DNA from 2 places in the Bombilactobacillus sp. ESL1092 genome. Region 2 is predicted to be linked to the other one. Evidence: predicted binding sites of a transcription regulator. Region 2 holds the regulator's gene; the other holds the start of a gene.
The links. Region 2 encodes LexA, which represses DNA repair genes until DNA is damaged. Its sites were predicted from a motif close to CNAACANNTGTTNG; they were not measured.
Positions count from the first base shown of each region.

Region 1: uvrB (excinuclease ABC subunit UvrB) is a predicted target of LexA. The motif match lies at 1,551-1,564, and genes of this name have one in related genera.

Region 1 is NZ_CM176594.1:407,452-412,399, forward strand. It holds gene uvrB (excinuclease ABC subunit UvrB) at 1-1,389, opposite strand, end outside; gene AC3B6Y_RS02060 (phospho-sugar mutase) at 1,613-3,334, opposite strand; gene AC3B6Y_RS02065 (alpha/beta fold hydrolase) at 3,561-4,730, opposite strand; gene trxB (thioredoxin-disulfide reductase) at 4,903-4,948, opposite strand, start outside.
Region 2 is NZ_CM176594.1:1,645,212-1,650,159, forward strand. It holds gene ffh (signal recognition particle protein) at 1-669, shown strand, start outside; gene rpsP (30S ribosomal protein S16) at 771-1,052, shown strand; gene AC3B6Y_RS07775 (KH domain-containing protein) at 1,064-1,318, shown strand; gene rimM (ribosome maturation factor RimM) at 1,418-1,945, shown strand; gene trmD (tRNA (guanosine(37)-N1)-methyltransferase TrmD) at 1,935-2,666, shown strand; gene rplS (50S ribosomal protein L19) at 2,786-3,136, shown strand; gene lexA (transcriptional repressor LexA) at 3,251-3,877, opposite strand; gene AC3B6Y_RS07800 (DUF896 domain-containing protein) at 3,961-4,221, shown strand; gene AC3B6Y_RS07805 (YneF family protein) at 4,438-4,656, shown strand; gene AC3B6Y_RS07810 (ABC transporter ATP-binding protein) at 4,834-4,948, shown strand, end outside.

The sequences.
Region 1 (4,948 bases), 650 kb from region 2:
AGCCATTTTTTTAGTTAAAGTCGTCACCAACGTCCGTTCGTGTTGCTCAATACGCTGATTAATTTCCCCTACTAAATCATCAATTTGGCCCATAATCGACCGTACTTCTATTTCAGGATCTAACAAACCAGTCGGACGAATTACTTGTTCCACCACTTCGTTAGTTTGTTCCATTTCGTAAGGACCCGGCGTTGCAGAAACGTACAAAATCTGATTAACATGCTGTTCAAATTCCGCTAAAGTTAACGGGCGGTTATCCAAAGCACTTGGCAAGCGAAAGCCATAATCAACCAGCATCTGCTTACGGGCGCGATCACCATTATACATACCACGAATTTGCGGCATCGTCACATGAGATTCATCAATCATAATGTTAAAATCATCGGGAAAAAAGTCAAGTAATGTAAACGGAGGTTCGCCTTCGCTACGCCCTTCCATGTGTCGCGAATAATTTTCAATGCCTGACGTATATCCCATTTCTCGCATCATTTCAATATCATAATTAGTACGCTGCTCCAAGCGTTGGGCTTCCAGCAATTTACCAGCCTGTTTTAATTCTTTTAAACGTTGGTCCAATTCCAAAGAGATGCGTTCTAAAGCGGCCTGCATTTGTGTTTCATTAGTCATAAAATGCGTTGCCGGAAAGATCGAAACCTGCGGACGTTCGCCAATTAATTCCCCAGTTAATGGATCCATTTCTAAAATCCGGTCAATTTCATCGCCAAAAAATTCAATGCGTAAAGAATGATCATCGCGTGACGCTGGAAAAATATCGACCACATCACCGCGTACCCGAAAACGGCCCCGCTGAAAGTCAATATCATTACGTTCAAATTGATTATTAATTAAGTTCTTGAGTAATTCATCGCGACTAATCTCTTGCCCCGACCGCAAGGAAATGACACTTTGTTGATATTCCCGCGGATCACCTAAACCAAAGATACACGAAACGGAAGCAACCACAATCACATCATTACGTTCTAGTAATGCCGAAGTCGCCGCATGACGTAATTTATCAATTTCATCATTAATACTGGAGTCTTTTTCAATATAGGTATCACTAGAAGGCACATAAGCTTCTGGCTGATAATAGTCATAATAACTCACAAAGTATTCCACCGCATTATGAGGAAAGAATTCCTTAAATTCACCATACAACTGACCAGCCAGCGTTTTATTATGGGAAATCACGATCGTCGGTTTGTTCAATTTTTGAATAACATTGGCCATGGTAAAAGTTTTTCCAGTTCCGGTAGCTCCTTTTAACACCTGCGTACGGTTACCCTTTTGAAAATCTGTTACTAATTGATCAATAGCTTGTTGTTGATCACCTGCCGGCTGATACTTAGAAACTAATTCAAATTGATTATCTGTTATCCGATCAATCACTCTGAGTCCTCCTTAACATCAATACGAGCATTCTTTTCGTCTCAAGTGCGACTCACTTTAAATCTTTAAAGTCAAAAAAGCCAAATTCTAAAGGATAAACTTACTTTAGTAATTTGACTCTTCATAAAGTTTTTAACCTAGTGGTTCATATCATACCACTCCGAACATATTTTCGCCATTAACATATAACCTTAAACTAATCCGCAGTCAAAAAGTTTTAAACTTAGTCATACCACGCATTAACCACTTGAGCGTAAGCAGCTAATTTAGCATCAGCCGTGGCCTGGTTATCGGCACAAACTCCCACATAATTTTTAATCTTGGGTTCTGTACCCGATGGCCGCACCGCAATCCAAGTTTCATCTGCTAAGATAAATTTCAAGACGTTGGACTGGGGCAGATTTAATGTTGCTTGGGTTCCATCAGAATTTATTTGTTGACCACTTTGAAAATCTTGGACACTAACAACAGCGGTCCCATTAATGGTTTGGGGCACTTGCTGACGAAATTGTTGCATCAAAGTCTGCATTTGCTGTACACCGTCGACACCAGCAAACGTCTTCGCAATCGTTTGTTCTTTAAAGTAACCGTATTGTTGGTAGATTTGTTGTAGGCCATCATACAAAGTCAAATTCTGACTCTTATAATACGCGGCCACTTCAGCTAATAATAAACTAGCTTGAATCGCATCTTTATCCCGGACAAACGGTTGAATCAAATAACCATAACTTTCTTCAAACCCAAATAAAAATTGATGTTCCCCCGTTTGTTCAAATTGTTGAATTTGCTCCGCAATAAACTTAAAACCAGTCAAAACGTTAATCATTTGGACTTGATAATGATTGGCAATTTTCGTTGCTAATTCGGTAGAGACAATTGATTTAACCACTGCCGCATTCTTAGGTAATTGATGCAAGCGTTGCTTAGTCTTTAAAATATATTCCAACAAAACACAAGCAATTTGATTGCCCGTCATTAATTGGTAATTGCCATCTGGTTGCAAGACAGCTGCTCCTAGGCGGTCGGCATCGGGATCTGTTGCGATTAAAACATCAGCCGCACTCTTTTGACCATCGCGAATCGCTAGATTAAATGTTTCCGCGAATTCCGGATTTGGAAATTGAACCGTGGCAAATTCGGGATCTAAAATCGCCTGTTCACTCACTAACTGCATATTTTTCAGTCCAGCTTGTTCAAAAACGCGACCCGCCAACATTTTACCCGTTCCATGCAATGGCGTATAAACAAATTTCATTTGCGAATAATCAGCCAGTAACTGGCGGTCAATTGAAACTGCTTGAATAGCTTTGAGATAAGCTTGATCTACATCTTCGCCAATCATTGTTAATAAATGTTGCTGCCGTAATTCATGTAAGTCCGCCACAGCAATTTGAAATAAATCGGCTGCTTGGCGCACATATTTGGTAATCAAATCTGATTCTTTCGGTGGCATTTGCCCACCATCAGGACCATAAATTTTAAAGCCATTATAAGGGGCCGGATTATGGCTGGCCGTTATCATAATGCCTGCATAAGTTTGCAAATGCCGGACGGCAAATGACAATTCCGGTGTCGGTCGCAAACTGTCAAATAGGTAAACTGGGATTTGATGTTGACCTAAAACCCGCGCCGATTCTTGTGCAAACAAAAGAGAATTGTACCGAGAGTCAAAACTAATGACCACGCCTTTGTTTTTTTCTTGTGGTGTCAAAGTATCCATCAATTTGGCCAAACCTTCTGCTGCTTGGCGAACAGTATATAAATTCATCCGATGAATGCCTGGGCCCATTAACCCCCGCATGCCAGCCGTTCCAAATTCTAATGGTTCATAAAAAGCGGCTTCCAATTGTTTCGTATCTGTTGCTAATTTCGTTAATTGTTGTTGTAAAGTCGGATCCAAATGCGGATATTGTGCCCATACTTGATAATTATCTTGCCAACTCATGGTTCAGCCTCCACCTTGTTAGTTATTTAAAGCTTCCTAATTCATTATACCGTTCAACTAAGAAAAGTGGTTACGACAACTTAATTATTCTAAATGAAAAAACGCGACCGTTCCAAATATTTAAGAAATAATTTAACTGCTGGGAGTTTTGTTAAAACAATGATGCTGAATTTTTATCTCGGTGCCCTTTACTTTTCGAGTGGCTAACTTAAGAAATTAATTCAACTCAATTTTTATTCGTCATTAAATTATTCGAACTTAAAAATTCAGTTAATATTTGAAAAGCCAATTTCTTATCTCCAACTTGGCAATGTCTAGCACCGCCACTAGCCTCCGTTAAAATTTTCACCGTCAGAGATCTGGCATTAACTAGACCTGCTGCTTCTTTTAAAGTAACAGCTGCAGGAACGTATAAATCTTTAGTCCCGCCTATTAATAATACATCTGCTATTACTTCATCTAATACTCCCTTCAAGGTATAATTTAAAGCCTCTTTTACAAAATCAACAGGCTGCTTAGTTAACGTAATATCCATGCCTTTTTGCATTTTAAAAGCTAAATCAACATTATTATTGGATAATTTAACCAAAAAGTCATTAAAACTAGTCGCAATTTTCGGATCATCTAAATGGTCTAAATATTGGCTAGCTTGGGGCAACTTCATTACCAATGCATCACTTAAATTCAACATTGCATCATAGGCAATCACGCGCCGAATTCGATGATCTTTAGCAGCGGCTCGCACGGATAAATATCCGCCCAAAGACATTCCCAATAAATCAGCTGAGTCTAATTGATAATAATCAAGCAAATACCCAACGGGTTCTTCCCACTTAGAAGTTAAAGCTAACCCTGAACGTAAAGCTCGTCCTTGACCAGGACCTTCAAACAAAACAAAATTATAATTTGGTAATTGATCATCTAAACCGTATTGAAAGACTAAACGAAGCATTTCTTCCAAATAAGAATCGAAACCACCATGAAATAGTAAAGTTCTTTGCGCATGCGGATGATTGATTCGAACTACTGGCAAAATACCTTTTTGATAAGGAACATCTTCAGAAATCAAGTTAGTGGTGTCAATACTGTGGTAAAAATTATCAACATATCCTCGATAAGTTGCTTGCTTGCGTTCATCTTGCTCAGTCAAAAAGAAATCTGCCAACTGGTAATAAGTCGAAGCTAAGCCATAATCTTTCATTTGCTGAGTTGCTGTGGCTTTTTGTGCCGTCTTCATTGCTAGCTGATTCCAAGTTTCATACCAATCTTGACGACTTTTAATCTGCAAAGCTGTTCGTGCAATAACCTTTTGTACTGCTACGTCCTTTTCATACGGTTCTAAAAAACGATTAATTTGAAAATTAAATTGCTCATTGTCCATATACTTTTGATACATTGTCGCCACTCCTTTCTAACACAAATGAATCGTATCAGTAATAGTTTTTAAATGCAAGTACTTGCTCTCAAAAAAGCTACAAATACTAATTGATACCAAAAAAGCCGCGTACAAAAGTTAAAAACTTTTCCACGCGACTTGCTCTTATAATTCAAATAATTAACTAAACTAGCTATTTTTCATCAGCCAAAGTTTGTAAATAATTAAAGACATTTTGA
Region 2 (4,948 bases):
GGTGGGGCAGCTTTGTCCATTCGTTCAGTCACCGGTAAGCCTATTAAATTTATTGGTTCTGGTGAAAAATTAGATGCACTAGAGGTTTTCCATCCGGATCGAATGGCTGATCGTATCTTGGGCATGGGCGATATGATGACGTTAATCGAGAAAGCCCAACAAGAATACGATGATAAACAAGCGGTTGAGTTAACACGCAAAATGCAGGAGAATTCGTTTGACTTTAATGATTTTATTGATCAAATGGATCAAGTGCAAAAAATGGGTCCAATGGATGAATTGATGAAGATGATTCCTGGCATGGCGAACAATCCGGCTTTACAAAATGTGAATCTTGACCCGAAAGATATGGATCATTTAAAAGCAATTGTTTATTCTATGACGCCGGCTGAACGCCAAGATCCCGAATTATTAAATCCATCACGCCGCCGCCGCTTAGCAGCAGGCTCTGGGCGACCAATTGTTGAAGTTAACCGCATGATTAAGCAATTTAAACAGATGCAAACCATGATGCAAAAAATGTCCAAGGGTAATTTTGCCGGCATGGATCAACTAATGGGCGGCGGTTTACAAGGTAAGCTGGGCAAAATGGCCATGGGTTCCATGGTGCGCCATAATAAAAAACGTAAGAAAAAGCGTCTAAAAAAAGTTAAACGATTCAAATCTTAAAAGTTGCTACTTGTAAAGAAAAAAAGCTTTACACTATTATGGAAAACGAGTATACTATTGAACGTTAAGTTAAGAAGCTAAATTTATGGAGGAATTTAATTATGGCAGTTAAAATTCGGATGCATCGTATGGGAAGTAAACGTCGTCCTTTCTATCGAATTGTGGTAGCTGACTCAAGAGCACCACGTGATGGTCGTTTTATTCAACAAGTTGGTCATTATAATCCATTACACAAAGAAGATTTAAAATTAGATGCTGATTTGATTTTGGATTGGTTACAAAAGGGTGCCCAACCTTCAGATACAGTACGTAACTTGTTACAAAAACAAGGCATTATGAAGCAATATCATGAGTTGAAATTAGCTAATAAGAAAGCTAAGTAGTTTTAACAAAGATGGAAACTGACATTGTAACCTTAATTAAAGCAATTGTTTTACCACTAGCGAATGATAAGGATCAAGTTCAAGTTCGCGTTGAAGATGAAGCAGATTGTTTGGTTTATGAATTATCTTTAAGTACAGCAGATGCTGGACGGGTCATTGGTAAACAAGGTCGCGTAGCACAAGCAATTAGAACGATTGTTTATTTAGAAAATGATCAGAATTCAAAACGAGTTAAACTAAATATTGTACCAATTACTACTGATTAATATGGTGGGTGGCTGCAGCTAAAAGTTGCAGCCATTTTTCAAATTAAGGTTTAAAAGTGCCGGCAATTTAGTACTTGTCATGAAGTAAAGGAGTTATTAATGACCCAAACAGACTATTTACGTGTTGGTAAAATCATAAATACCCACGGTTTAAAAGGCGAAGTTAAAGTGCAAGCTTTAACGGACTTTGCGGACGAACGCTTCCAACCTGGTCAAACTTTATTCATTGAAACTGCACCTGATCATTATCAATCGGTTCAGGTGACTAGTGCGCGGATTCAGAAGAACTTTTGGCTCATTCAATTTGCGGAAATTAAGGACATTGAGAGTGCACAAAAAGTTCAAACGCATGAATTGTGGATTGATGCGCAACAATTGCAACCATTACCCGATGGTCAATATTATTATAAAGATATTATGGGCATTACAGTTTATGATCAAAAGCGGGGGTTACTGGGATCAGTAGTGGATATTTGGGATTTAGGTCCGAATGATATCTGGGTTATTCAAGGTGCGAAATACGGCGAAATTTTGTTACCCATTCTCAAAGATGTGTTGGTGACGGTTGATTTGTCAGCGCAACAAGTGCAAGTCAATTTACCAGAAGGATTAATTGATGAAGATTGATATTTTAACGTTGTTTCCTAAAATGTTTGCGGCACTGGATGAGTCACTTTTAGGTAAGGCTCAAGAAAAGGGATTAATTGACATAAATATTTGCGACTTTCGGCAATACTCTGAAGATAAACACCATCATGTTGATGATACCCCCTATGGTGGTGGTGCCGGAATGTTACTGCAGCCTCAGCCTTTTTATCGGGCCATGGATGAAATTAATCAAGTAGATCCTGCTCCCAAACGGGTCATTTTATTAGATCCCGCGGGGCGCAAGTTTGATCAAACGGCGGCCCAAGAGTTGGCCCAAGAACAGCATTTGGTTTTTTTGTGCGGTCATTATGAAGGCTTTGACCATCGCATTGAAAAGCTGGCGACGGATAAATTTTCGATTGGTGATTTTGTCATTACTGGTGGTGAAATGGCAGCCATGTTAATGATTGATGCTACTGCGCGCTTTGTACCAGGAGTTTTGGGGAATGGCCAGTCGGCATATAGTGATTCGTTTACCGATGAATTGTTGGAATATCCCCAGTATACACGGCCAGCAGAGTACCGCGGGATGAAAGTTCCTGACATTTTGTTAAGTGGTAATCATCAAAAGATTGCCACTTGGCGGCATCAACAAGCCTTAAAGAAGACTTATCAAATGCGACCAGATTTATTAGCCAAAGCACAATTGAGTCCGGAAGATCAGGCTTTTTTGCAACAATTAAAAGCAGCTGATGATTAAAAGTTTCAAAAATAAAATTTTGTGTTATAATCTAATTTGTGTGATTACACGACAACAATATTCCGCTGAACTGTTATTAAGTTTAAGAGTATTAGTATAAAGGAGAGATTTATATGGGTATGAAGAGTCCCTTAATTGATGTTGTAACGAAGTCCCAATTACGTGATGATATTCCTGATTTTCGCGCAGGAGATACTGTGCGGGTTTCTGTTAAAGTTGTCGAAGGTTCTCGGGAACGGATTCAGTTATTTGAAGGTGTTGTAATCAAGCGTCGCGGTAGTGGCATTAGCGCAACTTATACTGTTCGTAAAATGAGTAGTGGTGTTGGTGTTGAACGGACATTCCCATTACACTCACCACGAGTTGCTAAAATTGAAGTAATTCGCCAAGGTCGCGTTCGGCGTGCTAAGTTGTATTACCTACGTAACCGTCGTGGTAAGGCTGCTAGAATTGCTGAAAAGCGTCGTTAATAAATTAAAGATTAACTATCAAAGCACAATCTCTCTTGATTGTGCTTTTTGATAACCATAAAAAAACTAGTATCGAAAAAATAATTTTTCAGTACTAGTTTCTTAAGTTTAATCTTAAAAAATATCTGACCGGTATAAACCGACTACCTTGCCTAAAATAGTAACATTAGTCAAATAAATAGGAGCAAAATCTTCGTTTTCCGGTTGTAAACGGAATTGATGGGTTTCTTTATAAAATCTCTTGCAAGTGGCCTCATTATCATCATTCATGGCAATGACAATTTCACCATTTTGCGCGGTGTTTTGTTGACGAACAATAACTTGATCACCATCTAAAATACCAGCATCTTGCATGCTACTGCCGTGGATGGTTAACATAAAGAGTGGTTGATTTTCGTTCGCCAGATCAGGTGGTAACGGAAAGTATTCAGCATCAGCTTCTTGGATTGCCAGCGCTGGTTGGCCCGCAGTAACGGTTCCTAAAATAGGAATGCGCGTGTTAGGAATATCTAGTTTGTCTAAACCAGCAGTCGTTAACATCAAGGCGCGGGGCTTAGTGGGGTCGCGTTCTAAAAAGCCCCGAGTCTCTAAGCGTTCTAAGTGACCGTGAACGGTAGAAGTTGAGGATAGGTTCACAGCTTGACCGATTTCGCGAACAGTGGGCGGATACCCGTGTTCTTGTTGTTGATCATAGATAAATTGTAAAATTTCCAGTTGTTTAGCACTGATTGGTTGACTCATAACGCCACTCCTAGTAAGTTTAAACTAAGATTAGCATAAGTTTGTAGTAGTTTCAAATTGACATTGGTTGAAAGGAGAATTTGATGGCTGAAATTAATGAGAATAAAAAACAAACGGAATTAATTCAACGGATTAACACTTTAGCACACAAACAAAAAAATGAGGGTTTAGATCCAGAGGAAAAACGGGAACAAGCAGCTTTGAGACAAGAATATTTGGCTAATTTTCGTTCCGGCTTAAGAGATCGGATTGAGCATACGAAGTTATACGATAAGGCTGGTAAAGAAGTTACGTCGAAAAAAGTGCGTCAGATTCAGCGCGAACAAGGCTGGCGTGAAGATTAAATTGTAATTTAACCACAATTAGTGGGAATGACTATGCTATAATTAAAAAAGTGGCTACAGTATTAATAAAGAAGTTAAGAGAGCATGATCAGAATAAAATATTCGTCTAAATTGACGAAAACTTATTTTGATCTCGGCTCCAAAATATTAAAAAATTTATTGTTATTGTAGTATTGCTAGTTAAATCTTAAAAGATAAGTCAAGGGTGGATGAATAATGTTAGTGACAGTTCTAGTGGGAATAGTAATGTTGATTGTCGGATTAGTTGGTGGCTTTTTCGGAGCACGTGCTTATATGAAGAAGTATCTGCAAGACAACCCACCTATTTCACCAGATATGATGCGGCAAATGATGGCACAAATGGGTCAAAAACCATCACAAAAGAAATTAAACCAAATGATGCAAATGATGAAAAACCAATCCAAAAAAGCATAATGAAGTCAACTAATTTAAAACTTCAAATGCTCTGCTAAATAATCACAGCAATGATTACAGCTAAAGCGCTGATTTTAACTATTACTAGTTAGAATGAGTGCTTTCTTTGTGTTGAAATATTAAAAATATTTGTTAAAGTTAAAATAAATTAATAAAGTGCAAACGTGAGGTTTTATTGTGACAATATTCAAAAAATTGAATTGGTTTTTTAAAGAACAAAAAAAGCATTATTTAATTGGTATTATGTTTCTGATTTTAACAGCCATTACGAATCTAATTATTCCCCAAGCGA